2 regions of the Pseudomonas ekonensis genome follow, and region 1 is predicted to be linked to the other one. Evidence: riboswitches for the same ligand, from Rfam matches in the RefSeq annotation. Region 1 holds a riboswitch; the other holds the start of a gene.
The links. A riboswitch is a leader RNA that binds a small molecule or an ion and turns the genes downstream of it on or off. The one in region 1 is predicted to bind cobalamin.
Positions count from the first base shown of each region.

Region 1 (7,857 bases):
CCGTCGATGTGGAACAGGGTCTCTTGGGTGCTCATTGCGCCAGTCCTTGGGTGGTGAAACGAGGATGGGAGATCGCGGCGCCGAAGACGTTCGGGTCGTCTTCGGCGGCGCAGGCCAGCAGCACGTAGCCGTGCCGGTCGGCGGAACGGCGGATGGGCCGGCCGAACTTGCCCTGGTCGAGCGTCGCGCGCAGGGCGAAGGGGTGCCGCAGCAGTTGGTCGCGCAGGCGTTCGGGGTCGGTCGTGCCGTCGGTCTCGATGTAACGGATCGCCATTTGCACGAACGCCTGCTCGGGGGCCGGCAGGTCGGTGCCGGTCATCGCCGCCAGGGTGCTGGCCGCCAGGTGCACGCCGGTGGTTTTCCAGACCATCTCCCAGATCTGGTCGCCGCCGAAACGGGTCTGGGTCTCGATGAAATGCAGGCGCGCTCCGTCGAGCTTGACCTCGGTGTGCGCCGGCCCCCAGCGGTTGCCCATGCGTTCGAGCAGCCACAGCACCGCGTCTTCGATCAGCGTGCGGCTGGCCTCGTCCAGGGCGGCCGGAAAGTCATGGCCGGTCTCGACATAGCCCGGCGCGCCGCTGGTGTGCTTGCGGGTGATGCCGAGGATCCGGTGGCGGCCGTCGAGGCTCAGGGATTCCACGCTGTATTCGTCGCCGCCGGCGAACGCTTCGATCAGGTTGCGGCCTTGCAGCGGCAGGGCGTCGACGTCTTCGGACCGGTTGACCGCGTAGACCCCTTGGCTGCCTGAACCGCTGACGGGTTTGACGATCGACGGGCCGTGGCGTTCGACGAAAGCGCGTACGGCCTCGGCGCTGTCCGCCGCCGCGCTGTGCAGTTCATAGGGGCTGCCTTGCAGGAGCCGGCGGAACAGCAGCTTGTCGCGGCTGACCTCGACGCTGCGCACGCTGTTGTGGGGGATGCCCAGCCGTTCCCCTAGTTGCGAGGCCGGCAGCAGGCCCAGTTCGGAGAACGACACCACGGCGTCGAACGGCCGCTGACGGTGCAGGCGTTCGACCGTGTCGCCGTAGCCGGCCAGGTCCGCGATGTCGGGCGTCAGCACCAGCGCCGCGTGTTCGCGTTGATAGTCCGACAACTGGTCGGGTTGCTGCACCAGGGTGAAGTGGAAGCGGTGCGCGGTGTCCCAGTCCAGCCCTGAATCCCGCCCGCCGATCAGCAGGATGCGTTTGGCCGGTTCGGGGTCGGTGCGCTCGCCGTAGACGTCGATGTCCGTGACCGCCAGCAGCGATTCGCGCAGCCGGGCGGTGTCGGGCTGGCGGAACTCGACGTACAGGTAGTTCTGGAACCCGTTGCTGGCCGGGCCGATGGCGTCGCCCGGCGCGGCGTAGGCGTACCATCGCTGGAAGCCCGGCACGCTGCGCAGGCACCGGGCGTGATGGAGGCCGTCGTAGGTGCGATGGGTGCGGGCGAAGGGCGTGGCGATCCCGAACGGCTGCGGGACGTCGCAGGCAGGCGGCAGCGCTTCGCCGAACAGGGCGCGGTGATAGCAGACATCCAGCGGCAGTTGCCACGCCTGGCGGATCACGTGGATCCGGCTGCCGCCGGGCCGCGCGCCGACCTCCAGCACCCTTGGCCCGCGTGCGGTGAGGATGAACTCGACATGGGCGAACGTGCCCTTGAGGCCGAGGGCCTGCACGGCGTCGTGGGCCAAACGGTGGCAACGCGCTTTGAGCGACGCATCCGGTTCGATGGTCGAAGGCGTGTAGCGGGCGAAATGGTGGAAGTCGTCCCGGCCGATGTCGACCCCGGCGATCACATCGACGATGGGAAAGCTGCTGATGTTGCCGTCAGGACCGATGGCGCAATCGATGGAATGGTTGGAGCCGTGCAGGTATTCCTCCAGCAGCAGCTGGTCGGTCTCCCGCTGTTTGCCGGCGACGTAGCGTTGCAGCGCCGGCCATTCGCGGCGGCTGTAGTCCAGCAGTTCCTGGCGGTCGCGGATGCAGCGCACGAACAGGCTGCTGTACAGGTTCGAAGGCTTCAGGACGAACGGGTAGGGCAGCGCATCGGGTGCGGCGAGCAGTTCGTCGATGCCCGTTTCGCGGGAGATCACCTGCAGGTCAGGGTTGGCCGACGCCTGGAAGCGCTGGCGCTGCAGCACCTTGTCCAGCGTGTGCTCGACGTTGCGGTGCAGGTGCGCCAGGGCCGGCACCGCCGCGCACAGGCGGCCCGTGACGGCGACATAGCCTTCTCGGAAGTTCAGCACACTGGTGAAGCCGTGCTCATCGAGCAGGCGTTGGGTCAGGTCGATCAGTTCCGGGGTCAGGCCTTTGGAAAAGTCGTAACGGGCTACCGGCGGCACCTTGGCCGCGTCGGCGATCTTGCTGGTGGCGCGGCTGTCGGCGATCAGCAGCGGCGTGATGCCTGCGGCGATCAGGCCTTCGTATTCGCCGTCGCGGATGTTGCCGACAATCAGGCAAGCGGCTGCGCTCATCGGCAGGACTCCTCGTCGAAACTGTAGTGAACCCGGTTCAACCGGTGACAGATGTGGGCCAGGCGGATGCGGTCGGCGGCGTTGACGCTGTCCGTCAGCACGTTGCGGATGATGTGGGCGAGGGCGTCCAGGTCTTCGCCGGCGATCCCCAGGCGGGTGATTTCCTGTACGCCGAAACGCAGGCAGTCGCGTCCGTCGATGCGCTTGTTGTTGACCCGTATCCCCAGTTCGTTGAGCTGCTGCGCCGCGTGCTGGCTGAAGGCGCCTTCGAGCAGCAGCATATGGGTGTCGGTGGCGTGCGCCGTCCAGCCCGGCAGCCCGGCCAGCGCAGCGTGCAACTGGCGGGCGTTGGCGCACATGCGTTCGGCGTAGGCCTGGCCGTGGCGCTCCATCTCCATCAGGGTGACGAACAGTTGCAGCAGGCCGGGCAGGTTGGGGGAGGACACCAGCGCACCCCCGACGTTGTGTTCGATCTGCCGGGCCAGGTCGGCGCGTCGGCAGACGATCAGCGCCCGGTGCGGGCCCGGCAGGGATTTGTGGGTGTTGCCCTGGAGGATGTCCGCGCCTTCATCGAGCGGGTTGGGGTAGGCCTGGCCGGCGATCAGCCCCAGCGTGTGGGAGGCGTCGCAGATGATCAGCGTGCGGTCGAGGCCGCGCCGGTTGAGCAGCTTGCGCAGCGGCCTGACGGCGATCGCCCGGGTGGTGAGGCCGTGGTCGAGCAGCACGGCGGCCGGCGGTTGCCCGAGTGCCTGAAGTTGCGCATCGAAGGCGTCGAGATCGATCTGGCCGTCCGTGCCGAGCCCGAAAAACACGCTCTGCCGGCCGATCTTCTGCACCAGCGGCCCGGTGGCGAAATGGCCGCCGCTCTCGGGCGCCAGGGACATGACGATGTCCCCCGGCACGCTCAGCGCCGCCAGCACGCTCAAGGTGCAATGGACGCCGGACAGCACGCGGTACTCGACGAACTCGGCGTTGAACATCGTCTGCGCGGCCCGGGTCGCGAGCGCCTTCAGCGTTTCGACCTCCGGAAAGTGCTCGACCTGCATCCCGCCGAACTCGGCGGCGTAGCGCTGGCCGGCGATCGGCCGGACGTTGAACAGGTAACGGTCGTAATGGCGGTTTTGCCCCAATGCCCGGGCCGTGTCGGACAGCACATTTTCATTGGCGGTCAGGGACACTGTCGAAGTTCGGCGCGCCAATGCCTCTTCGAACTGTTCGATAATGAAACTGTGCGCGCTGGGCGCGACGGAGGGCACTGCATAAGTTGAATGGTTCATTAGTAATCCGCCAGGTCGAAGTCGATGATCAACATGTCGCGAGTGCTGCGATTTGAACTAATGCCTAACTTCTGCAGTGGGGAAACTTCATGCAGAAGTATTCGGTCATTCAATACGACGGTTTCCAGGTAGTTCGTCAAAGTTGCGCTGAAAACATTGTCGCCGTTTTCATTGAATATCCGGCTTTCGCCGCCGATGACGTGCTGGCGCTGGATCAGGTGCTGAAAGACGAAATCGTGGCCGTCGCGGTGACGGCCTTCGGGGGTGGCCTGGCCGTCGCGGGATTCGTCGCACAGGATGCGGAACTGATGGCAGGTCACCAGCCAGTCGCGGTGGCCGACCGCCAGGTCCATCAGCGCCAGGTCCGCCGCCAGCAGGCTGCGCAGCACGGGCGATGCGGTGAAGGCCGGCTCGCTGTGCGCATAGGTGCGCTGGACGCCGCCCAGCAGCGGGTTATGGGCCTGGGCCTGGAAGAAATGGCAGTCGTCGAGGGGCGTCCAGTGGCGTTCCCGCTGGCGGTACTCGAACTTGCAGATGCGCCGCTCGCGGCGGCCGTTCTCTGCGTTCAGGTAGGTGTCCGGCGGCAGGTTGTCCCAGGTGCGGTCGAAGGCGCGGCACGCTTCGCGGCCCAAAGACGCCACCTGCGCCGCCGGAAAAACGGCGCTGTCGGCGTAATGGTCGTTGCGCAGCCGCTCGGACAGTTCGAACAGCACGGCACTGCCCGGATGCCCGATGGCGCTACCGGCGCTCATGGCGCAGGCACGCAGGCGGGTTTCAGAGGAATAGACAGGCGCGGACACTGACGATAATCAGGCATGCAAGAATTCCTTTCTTATGTAATACATATTCCTTATGTGGCTTCATGGTTCATTTCCTGTTTTGAATTATCAATTCTGTTTTTGTAAAGATATGTAATTCTGCTGTTCGGACGCTCTAGTCCGAGGGAAAGCGGGGTGTAGGAAAAGTTTCTGTTTTGTGAACTTGTAGGAAATAACTTACGTTGAACTTTTCAAATGAGAAAAGGTCGCGACCAATATATGAATAAATGAAGTCCATATAACGATAATGCACCAGACATTGACCCGCCTGCCGACCATGCGTAGCCTTGCGCTTTCGAGGTTCTTCGGCGGCTGCCGAAGCTAAGAAGGGAACGCGGTCCAAGCCGCGGCTGCCCCCGCAACTGTGAACGGTGTTGTTCGCTGCCATGCCACTGCAAGCCTGCTTCAACAGGCCCGCGGGAAGGCGCAGCGGATGCCAGGCCCCGAGGCCGGCGCGCCGTCAGCCAGGAGACCTGCCTCGACACAGATTCTCACTACAACCGGGCGGGGTGATCCGGTGGCGAACGCTCCCGGCGCGCAAGTGCGTCGCCGGCTCTCGTCCCGCATGCCCGCCACCTCGCCAAAGGGCATCCGATGAAAACACTGGCCAAACTCCCCGTCACCATCGTCACCGGCTTCCTCGGCTCGGGCAAGACCACCCTGCTGCGGCACATGCTCGACAACGCCCAGGGCCGCCGCATCGCGGTGATCGTCAACGAGTTCGGCGAACTGGGCATCGACGGCGAAATCCTCAAGCAGTGCACCATCGGCTGCACCGAAGAAGAGGCCACCGGCCGCGTCTACGAACTGGCCAACGGCTGCCTGTGCTGCACGGTGCAGGAAGAGTTCTTCCCGGTGATGCGCGAGCTGGTGGCCCGTCGCGGCGACCTCGACCACATCCTGATCGAAACCTCCGGCCTGGCGCTGCCCAAGCCGCTGGTGCAGGCCTTCCAGTGGCCGGAAATCCGCAACGCCTGCACCGTCGACGCGGTGATCACCGTGGTCGACAGCCCGGCCGTGGCCGCCGGCACCTTCGCCGCGTTCCCGGACCAGGTCGACGCCCAGCGCAAGCTCGACCCGAACCTGGACCACGAATCGCCGCTGCACGAGCTGTTCGCCGACCAACTGGCCAGCGCCGACCTGGTCATCCTCAACAAGGCCGACCAGGCCAGCGCCGAAGACCTGGCCCGCGTGCGCCTGGAAGTCGCCGAAGAGCTGCCGCCGGCGGTCAAGATCGTCGAAGCCAGCAACGGCCGCCTGCCGCTGGACGTGCTGATCGGCCTGGGCGCCGGCTCCGAGGAGCACATCGACGGTCGCCACAGCCATCACGATCATCACCATGACGGCGATGACCACGACGACCACGATCACGACGCCTTCGATTCGATTTCCATCGAACTGCCGCAAGCCGACGAAAGCCTGCTGCTCGATGCCCTGACCCAACTGGTGGTTCAGCACGGCATCCTGCGGGTCAAGGGCTTCGCGGCGATCCCGAACAAGCCGATGCGTCTGCTGATCCAGGGCGTGGGCACCCGTTTCGACAAGCACTTCGACCGCCAGTGGGGCGCAGACGAGGCGCGCATCACCCGTCTGGTGCTGATCGGCCAGAAACTGGACGCCGCCCGGCTCGAAGCGCAACTGCGCGCCGCGCTCAGCGTGTAAGCCATGCACCTGCTCAGGACCCAGCCCGGCGGTTTCGTGTCGGATGACAACATTGCCGACCTTGGACAGACCCCCGCCGAGCTGGTGATCCTGTGCAGCGGCGATTCCAGCCTGGCGCTGCTCGCCGAAGCCGCACAGCAGCTGCCGGACGACTATCCGAGCCTGCGCCTGGCCAACCCGATGCAGGTGCAGAACCATGCCTCGGTCGATCTGTACGTCGACGAAGTGCTGCGCCACGCCAAAGTCATTCTGATTTCGCTGCACGGCGGCATCGCCTATTGGCGCTACGGCGTCGAGCGCCTGGTGGAACTGGCCGGGCGCGGGGTGCAGGTGATCCTGGTGCCGGGCGACGACCGGCCCGACCCGGAGCTCAGCGGCCTGAGCACCGTCGGCGCGGAGGACCGCGACCGGCTCTGGCAATTCCTGCGCCAGGGCGGCCTGGGCAATGCGCTGGACTTCTTCCGTTGCCTGGCCAACCGCTGGCTGGATCGCCCCTACGCCTGGGGCGAGCCGCAGGCGCTGCCGCGCACGGCGATCTATCACCCGCACAAAAGCACCGCCGCCCTGGGCGACTGGCAGGCCGATTGGCAAGCCGGCCGGCCGGTGGCGGCGGTGCTGTTTTACCGCTCGCATTTGCAGGCGGCCAACACCGCGTTCATCGATGTGTTCTGCCAGCGCTTGCAGGCGGCTGGGCTCAACCCGTTGCCCATCGCGGTGGCGAGCCTCAAGGAGCCCGGCTGCCTGACGGTGGTCGAGGACTGGCTGGACGAAACCGAAACCGGCGTGATCCTCAACACCACCGGGTTCGCCCAGTCGAGCCCGGAAGCGCCGCACCTGCGGCCGTTCCGCCGCGACATCCCGGTGATCCAGGCCATCTGCGCCCAGGACAACGAGCCCGGCTGGCGCGCCAGCGAGCAGGGCCTGGGCCCGCGGGATCTGGCGATGCACATCGCCTTGCCTGAGCTGGACGGGCGGATCATCAGCCGGCCGATCAGCTTCAAGGATCTGGCCTGGCGCAGCGAGCGCAGCCAGTCGGACGTCGTCTGCTATCGGGCGCAACCGGAGCGCATGGATTTCGTCGCCGAACTGGCGCGGCGCTGGGCTGACCTGGCCCGTGTGCCGAACCGCGAAAAGCGCGTGGCCCTGATCCTGGCCAACTACCCGACCCGGGACGGGCGCATCGGCAACGGCGTCGGCCTGGATACCCCGGCGGCGGCCCTGAACATCCTCCGGGCGCTTCACCAGAGCGGCTATCCGTTGCCCGCCGAACTCCCGGCCAGCGGCACCGACTTGATCCGCCGGTTGCTCGGCGGCGGCGTTAGCAACGACCTGGACACCCTCGACCAGCGTCCTTGCGCGCAAAGCCTGGATATGGACGAATACCTGGCGATGTTCGACGCCTTGCCCGACGCCAACCGCGCAGCGGTGCTGGAGCGCTGGGGCACGCCGCAGCAAGACCCGATGTGCCGTGACAATCGCATGATGGTCGCGGGCCTGCGCTTTGGCCTGACCTTTGTCGGCATCCAGCCGGCGCGGGGCTATCAGGTGGATCCGAGCGCGGTGTACCACGACCCGGACCTGGTGCCGCCCCACGGCTATCTCGCGTTCTATTTCTGGCTGCGCCGCACCTACGGCGCCCACGCACTGA
Region 1 covers NZ_JAHSTS010000001.1:2,087,457-2,095,313, forward strand. Annotated here, with positions in the region: gene KVG96_RS09330 (sugar phosphate isomerase/epimerase family protein) at 1-35, opposite strand, end outside; gene KVG96_RS09335 (ATP-grasp domain-containing protein) at 32-2,452, opposite strand; gene KVG96_RS09340 (PLP-dependent aminotransferase family protein) at 2,449-3,729, opposite strand; gene KVG96_RS09345 (2OG-Fe dioxygenase family protein) at 3,729-4,481, opposite strand; cobalamin riboswitch at 4,829-5,042, shown strand; gene cobW (cobalamin biosynthesis protein CobW) at 5,142-6,209, shown strand; gene cobN (cobaltochelatase subunit CobN) at 6,213-7,857, shown strand, end outside.

Region 2 (7,857 bases), on a different contig from region 1:
ACCGGGAAGTCACAAAAAGATCGATTGAATTTGCAAATGAGGCCGATAGCGGGCATAGTCTCGGCTTCTTTACAACTTCAGCCACGGTCGTGCCCATGCTAAAGCGCTTCGCACCCCTCGTGCCTCTCGCACTCGTCACCCTGCTGTTCGGTTGCGCTGCTCATTCACCTGTTCAAGAGCAGCAACAGCAGTACAAGAATTCCGCTACCGCTCAGTCTTCCGTCATTTACCAGGAAGAGCTGGACACCGAAAAGGAACTGGCCGACTTCAACGGCAAGAAGCCTTACCAACTGCCGGTCCTGGCCGACAGCATCCTTGAGCGCGGCATGTCCCTGATCGGTACCCGTTACCGTTTCGGCGGCACCTCCGAAGCCGGCTTCGATTGCAGCGGTTTCATCGGCTACCTCTTCCGCGAAGAGGCCGGCATGAACCTGCCACGCTCCACCCGCGAAATGATCAACGTGGATGCCCCGCAAGTCTCGCGCGGCAACCTCGAGCCGGGTGACCTGCTGTTCTTCGCCACCAACGGCCGTCGCGGCCGTGTGAGCCACGCAGGCATCTACCTGGGCGACAACCAGTTCATCCACTCCAGCAGCCGCCGCAGCGGCGGTGTGCGCATCGACAGCCTGGGTGACAGCTACTGGAGCAAGTCCTTCATCGAGGCCAAGCGCGCCTTGGCGATGGCGCCGACCGTGGTCACCGCCCGCAAGTGATGCCTCCCTTGTCGCCGCGTTCGTGGCGACAAACGGTCGCGGCCAGTCAGTAGACGTAAACTTTACAAGGTGAAGTTAAAGTCTTACTTGAAGTTTGCCGCGTAGCCGCTAGAATTCTGATCTACTTTGATGGCAAACCGCCTGCGTCCCGACGCAGGCGGTTTTGTTTTCTGTCGAATCGGCAGTGAAAGCCGCAGCCAGATCAGGATGTTCTGCTTATGACGATGTCGGCCCGCCTCGCCTTGATGATGTTCGCAGCGCTGCTCAGCGGCTGCGCCAGCCGCACGCCGCCGCCCGCGCCGGTGGTGCGCACGCCGATCGTGTTCGGCTCCTCCCAAAACTTTTCTCCGGCTGCCGAAGACGTGCTGTTCCGCGCGCTCGGCCTGGTCGGCACGCCTTATCGCTGGGGCGGCAACACGCCGGACTCGGGCTTCGATTGCAGTGGCCTGATCGGCTTCGTCTACCGCGACGCCGCCGGCATCTCCTTGCCGCGTTCCACGCGGGAGATGATCGTGATGCAGGCGCCGAACGTCGGCAAGGAAGGGCTGCAGACCGGCGACCTGATTTTCTTCGCCACCAACGGCGGCTCCCAGGTCAGCCATGCGGGGATCTATGTCGGGGAAGGGCGCTTCGTCCATGCGCCGGCCACCGGCGGCACGGTGAAGCTGGACAGCTTGTCCAAGGCCTATTGGCAGAAGGCGTACCTGAGCGCCAAGCGCGTCCTGCAGCCGGAGCACCTGGCGCACAACCCTTAGCCGCCAAGACGACCTGTAGGAGCGAGCCTGCTCGCGATGGTGTCCGCCCAGCCGACTTCCAGGTCAGCTGACAGACCGCCATCGCGAGCAGGCTCGCTCCTACAGTGGTTTTTGGGGTCTCGGAGATTCACCGGGCCGCAGACACGCGCCACACTTTGTTCCCCACGTCGTCGGCCACCAGCAGGCCGCCTTGCCGGTCGACCGCCACGCCCACCGGGCGGCCCATGGCGTTCTCGTCCTTGTCGAGGAATCCGGTCAGCACATCCACCGGTGCGCCGTTCGGCTTGCCGTTGGCGAACGGAACGAAGATCACCTTGTAGCCGCTGAGGGGCTTGCGGTTCCATGAGCCGTGCTGTCCGATGAACGCTCCTTCCTTGAATGCCGCCGGCAGTCGGTTGCCTTCGGCGAAGGCCAGGCCCAGCGAAGCGGTGTGGGGGCCGACGGCGTAGTCAGGGGCGATGGCCTTCGCCACCAGATCCATGTTCTGCGGCTGCACGCGCACGTCGACGTGCTGACCGTAGTAGCTGAACGGCCAGCCATAGAAGCCGCCGTCCATGACTGAGGTGATGTAGTCGGGCACCAGGTCGCTGCCAATTTCGTCGCGCTCGTTGACGGCCGTCCACAAGGCGCCGGTTCGCGGTTCCCAAGCCAGGCCATTGGGGTTGCGGATGCCCGAAGCGAAGATGCGGTGGTTGCCCGTGGCGCGGTCCACCTCCCAGATGGCAGCCCGGCCTTGTTCCTGATCCAGGCCGTTTTCGCCGACGTTGCTGTTCGAACCGACGGTGACGTAGAGCTTGCTGCCGTCCTGGCTGGCGATGACGTTCTTCGTCCAGTGGTGGTTCAGCGTGCCGCCGGGCAGGTCGGTGACTTTGATCGGTTGCGACTTGATTTCGGTCGCGCCGGGTTCGTAGTCAAAGCGCAGCAGGCGATCGGTGTCGGCGACATACAGGTCGTTGCCGACCAGGGTCATGCCGAACGGCGAGTTGAGGTTTTGCAGGAAGACCGTGCGGGTTTCCGCCACGCCGTCATGATCGGCGTCGCGCAGCAGGGTGATGCGGTTCGCGCTCGGCACGCCGGCGCCGGCGCGGCCCATGACCTTTTTGGTGATCCAGCCCTTCAGGCCGCTGCCGTCATCGGGTTTGGGCGGAGCGTTGGTCTCCGCCACCAGCACGTCGCCGTTGGGCAGCACGTAGAGCCAGCGCGGGTGGTCGAGGTTTTCGGCGAACGCCGCCACCCGGGTGCCTGCCGCCGGCGTCGGTTTGGCGCCGCTCGGCCAGCCCACCGCCGGGGCGATGTGCACCGTCGGGATCAGGGTCTTGTTCGGTTCGGGCAGTTTGGGCGACGGGCCGGTGCCGTCGGAGACTTGCAGGCTTGAGGTTTCGCCGCAGGCGGCAAGGCCTGCGGCAACCGCGATGACGAAAATGAACGGGGGCTTGCGCATTGCTTGTCTTCCCTATGAATGCATTCCCAATCATAGAGGCATGGGCGACCCCGATGGTTCAAGCGCTCAGCCGCGGGCCTCCTTGAACAGCACGGCGATGCCGGGGTGGTAGTTGCCCGCTTCGCTGCGCAATTTGCGGTAGGCGTAAGGGAAGTACCAGGCCACGGCACAGGTGTGTTCCTTCTGCAGGTCGTCGACCATGTCCTGAAGCTCTTCGGGGCTGGCGCTGTGCTGGGCCTTCTGCGGCGAAACGAACAGGCAGCCGAGCTTGAGGTCGCTGGCGTAGCTGATGCGCTTGGCGTCGCTGGTGATGTCGTGCAGCGCCTGGGTCAGGTTGAGGCTGTTGACCCGGGGCCAGCGCTGGGTGGCCTGGATGTAGGCACGGTCGTCGGTGCCGGCCAGGAACAGGTCGGCGCGGGCGTTGCGTTCGCCGTCCTCGTTCTGCTTGCGGGTGGCGGTGTCGCGCAGCGTCACCAGCTCGGCCATCCACGCGGCGGCGGAGAGCAGGCCCAGGTTGGCCTTTTCGTCGTGCCAGTAGGGGGTGTCGTTGTCGCCGCGCACGGTGTTGTAGCGGTCGATACAGTCAAACCAGCGTTCCAGCACCGGGCGCAGGAATTCCAGCCGCGGATTGCTGATGATCATGCCTTGCATGGTGCTCTCCCTTGTTATTGTGATGTGCTCTCTGCAGTCAAAAAGCATGGCTCTTTGATATCACTCATGGCAGTGTGGCACAAGATTGGCGTCAGTTAATTGATCGGCGGCATTTTTTCGTCGCCGCAGCCCCGCTTCATTTGACGCTCCACCCCCAACCCTCTAACCTTCGCGGCTTGTTTCAGGTGCTCTGTGGCGGCTGTCGACAGAGTGAAACAGGGAAGCCGGTGAGGGTCGCATGTCCACAGTGGAGCGACCGCGATCCCGGCGCTGCCCCCGCAACGGTAAATGAGTGAAAGCTGTGCCTGATGCCACTGCGTCCGAAGACGCGGGAAGGCGCGCAGCCTGGCCTTGCGCCGCTCATGAGCCCGGAGACCGGCCTGATCCATCCAACGGCATCACGGTGGGCGATGCCAGGCTTGCCGCCGTCTATTCTTGTGCCCGCCCGCCGTTACCCAGCCTCAACGGAGAGCTCCCCCATGACTGACACCACCGAGCGTGACGAGCGCCACCTGGCGCGCATGCAGCGCAAAAAAGCCGTGATCGACGAGCGCATCGCCAATTCGCCGAACGAATGCGGCCTGTTGCTGGTGCTCACCGGCAACGGCAAGGGCAAGAGCAGCTCGGCGTTCGGCATGCTTGCCCGCGCCATGGGCCACGGCATGCAGTGCGGCGTGGTGCAGTTCATCAAGGGCCGCAACAGCACGGGCGAGGAACTGTTTTTTCGCCGATTCCCCGAGCAGGTGCGTTTTCATGTGATGGGCGAAGGTTTCACCTGGGAAACCCAGGACCGTCAGCGCGACATCGCCGCCGCCGAAGCCGCGTGGGAGGTCTCCCGGCAGATGCTGCGCGATCCGTCCATCGGGCTGGTGGTGCTCGACGAACTGAACATCGCCCTCAAGCACGGCTACCTTGACCTCGACCAGGTGCTCAGCGATCTGCAGGCCCGTCCGTCGATGCAGCACGTGGTGGTCACGGGGCGCGCGGCCAAGCCGGAAATGATCGAGATGGCCGATACCGTCACGGAGATGGGCATGGTCAAGCACGCCTTCCAGGCCGGGATCAAAGCGCAGAAAGGCGTCGAACTTTGAACCAGTCTCGTCACTGCCCGGCGGTGCTGATCGCAGCGCCGGCCTCGGGCCAGGGCAAGACCACCGTCACCGCCGCGCTGGCCCGCCTGCACCGCAATCACGGGCGCAAGGTGCGGGTGTTCAAGTGCGGCCCGGACTTTCTCGACCCGATGATCCTCGAGCGCGCCAGCGGTGCGCCGGTCTACCAGTTGGACATGTGGATGGTCGGCGAGCAGGAAAGCCGCCGCCTGTTGTGGGAAGCCGCCGCCGAAGCGGATCTGATCCTGATCGAAGGCGTCATGGGCCTGTTCGACGGCACGCCGTCCAGCGCCGACCTGGCGCGGCATTTCGGTGTGCCGGTGCTGGGCGTGATCGACGGCACCGCCATGGCCCAGACCTTCGGTGCGCTGGCCCTGGGCCTGGCGCGCTATCAGCCGGACCTGCCGTTCGCCGGGGTGCTGGCCAACCGCGTCGGCACCGTGCGCCATGCGCAATTGCTGGAGGGCAGCCTCACCGAAGGCCTGCGCTGGTACGGCGCGCTGTCCCGGGAAACCGGGATCGAGCTGCCGAGCCGTCATCTGGGCCTGGTGCAGGCCAGCGAGCTCAATGACCTGGACCTGCGCCTCGACGCCGCTGCGCAGGCCCTGGCGGACAGCTGCGAGGTCGCGCTGCCGCCGCCGGTCGAATTCGCCGCCCCCGAGCCGCTGGAGGTCGAGCCCCTGCTGCAAGGCGTGCGGATTGCCGTCGCCCGGGACGAGGCGTTTGCCTTCACTTACGGCGCCAGCCTCGATCTGCTGCGGGCGATGGGCGCCGAGCTGCGCTTCTTCTCGCCGATCCGCGATGCGGCGCTGCCGGACGCCGACAGCCTCTATCTGCCGGGCGGCTACCCCGAACTGCACCACGAGGCGCTGGCGCAGAACACACCGATGCTGGAGGCGATCCGCGCCCATCATGCCGCCGGCAAGCCGCTGCTCGCCGAATGCGGCGGCATGCTCTATCTGCTCGACTCGCTGACCGACGTCAGCGGCACCCGCGCCGAACTGGCCGGCCTGCTCAGCGGCGATGCGGTGATGCAGAAGCGTCTGGCGGCGCTGGCCCTGCAGGCCGTCGAACTGCCGGAAGGCACGCTGCGCGGCCACACCTACCACCATTCCCTGACCACCACCGGGCTGACGCCCATCGCCCGTGGCCTGAGCCCCAACGGCGGGCGCGGTGCCGAGGCCGTGTACCGGGAAGGGCGGATGACCGCGTCCTACGTGCACTTTTACTTCCCGTCCAATCCGTCGGCGATCGCCGCGTTGCTGGCGCCCGGCCGCCAGGCCGCGGCCGTCCCTGACGAACCGCGATCCGCAGTGGGAGCGAGCCTGCTCGCGCAGCGGCCATGAGCGACAACGCCTACACCCCGGCCGAACGCGAAGCCGTCTACCGCGCCATCGCCGAACGCCGCGACATGCGCCACTTCACGGGCGGCACGGTCGAGCCCGAACTGCTGCGCCGCCTGCTGGAGGCCGCCCATCAGGCGCCCAGCGTCGGGCTGATGCAGCCGTGGCGCTTCATCCGCATCAGCGATCGCACCTTGCGCGGCCGGATCCAGAACCTGGTGGAAGAAGAGCGGGTGCGCACCGCCCAAGCCCTCGGCGAGCGCAGCGACGAGTTCATGAAGCTCAAGGTCGAAGGCATCGGCGACTGCGCCGAAGTGCTGGTGGCCGCGTTGGGGGACGACCGCGAACGGCACATCTTCGGCCGCCGCACGCTGCCGGAAATGGACTTGGCGTCGCTGTCCTGCGCGATCCAGAACCTGTGGCTGGCCGCCCGCGCCGAGGGGCTGGGCATGGGCTGGGTGTCGCTGTTCGAGCCCCAGGCCCTGGCCGACCTGCTCAACCTGCCGGCGGGGGCCAAGCCGTTGGCGGTGCTGTGCCTGGGGCCGGTCAAGAAATTCTATCCGGCGCCGATGCTGGTGCTCGACGGGTGGGCGCAGGCGCGTCCGCTCGATGAGCTGCTGTACGAAAACCAATGGGGAGTGAATCAATGAGTGTCGCGTTGTTGAGTGTCGCCGCCGTGGCGCTGGATGCGCTGCTGGGTGAACCGAAACGCTGGCATCCGCTGGTGGCGTTCGGCCGTTTCGCCGGACGCGTCGAACAACGCTTCAATGCCGCAGGCCGTGGCTGGCGCAGCCATGGCGTGACGGCGTGGGTGATCGTGGTGCTGCCGCTGACGATTTTGGCCACGGCGCTGTCGTGGGCGCCCTACGTGGGCTGGGTCGTGGAGATCCTCGCGCTGTATTGCGCCCTCGGCATGCGCAGCCTCGGCGAGCACGTCGGGCCGGTGGCCAAGGCCTTGCGCAGCGATGACCTGGAGGAGGCGCGCAAACGCGTCGGGTATCTGGTCAGCCGCCAGACCAGCGAGCTGGACAGCACCGCCGTCGCCCGCGCCGCCACCGAATCGGTGCTGGAGAACGGCAGCGACGCCGTGTTCGCCGCGTTGTTCTGGTTTGCCGTGGCCGGCGCGCCGGGTGTCGTGCTCTATCGCTTGAGCAACACCCTCGACGCCATGTGGGGCTACCGCAACGAACGCTTCGAGCGCTTCGGCTGGGCGGCGGCGAAAATCGACGACGTGCTCAACTACATTCCCGCGCGGCTGGTGGCGTTGACCTACGCACTGTTGGGCAAGACTCGCCTGGCCCTCAAGTGCTGGCGTACCCAAGGCCCGAAGTGGGACAGCCCCAACGCCGGCCCCGTCATGGCCGCCGGCGCCGGTGCGCTGGGTGTGGAACTGGGCGGCCCTGCGGTCTATCACGGCGAACTGCACGAGCGCCCTCAGTTGGGCGAGGGTGTGCCGGCGGATGCCGATTCCATCGACCGTGGCTGGCAATTGGTGCAGCGCGGGGTATGGTTGTGGCTGCTGATCCTTTGCGTGGGGGCTGAATTCTATGCTTGAGCACGGCGGCCGGTTGCGCAGGGCGGCGATCGAGTACGGCATCGCCGAGCCGGACTGGCTCGACCTGTCCACGGGCCTTGCGCCGTGGCCGTTTGCGGTGCCGGACATTCCGCTGCGGGCCTGGGCCCGCCTGCCGGAAACCGACGACGGCCTGGAGCAGGCCGCGTGCGATTACTACGGCGCCGCGCACGTGCTGCCGGTGGCCGGCTCGCAGATGGCCATCCAGCTGCTGCCGCGCCTGCGTCGGGCCGGCAAGGTCGGCGTGCTGTCGCCATGCTACGCCGAGCACG
Region 2 covers NZ_JAHSTS010000002.1:768,975-776,831, reverse strand. Annotated here, with positions in the region: gene KVG96_RS16505 (C40 family peptidase) at 96-713, shown strand; gene KVG96_RS16500 (C40 family peptidase) at 932-1,468, shown strand; gene KVG96_RS16495 (PQQ-dependent sugar dehydrogenase) at 1,596-2,909, opposite strand; gene KVG96_RS16490 (hypothetical protein) at 2,976-3,560, opposite strand; cobalamin riboswitch at 3,727-3,958, shown strand; gene cobO (cob(I)yrinic acid a,c-diamide adenosyltransferase) at 4,040-4,651, shown strand; gene KVG96_RS16480 (cobyrinic acid a,c-diamide synthase CobB) at 4,648-6,015, shown strand; gene bluB (5,6-dimethylbenzimidazole synthase) at 6,012-6,662, shown strand; gene cbiB (adenosylcobinamide-phosphate synthase CbiB) at 6,659-7,567, shown strand; gene cobD (threonine-phosphate decarboxylase CobD) at 7,560-7,857, shown strand, end outside.
Region 2: it holds a riboswitch for cobalamin, as region 1 does, so the genes downstream of both, cobO (cob(I)yrinic acid a,c-diamide adenosyltransferase) here and cobW (cobalamin biosynthesis protein CobW) in region 1, are expected to answer to the same signal.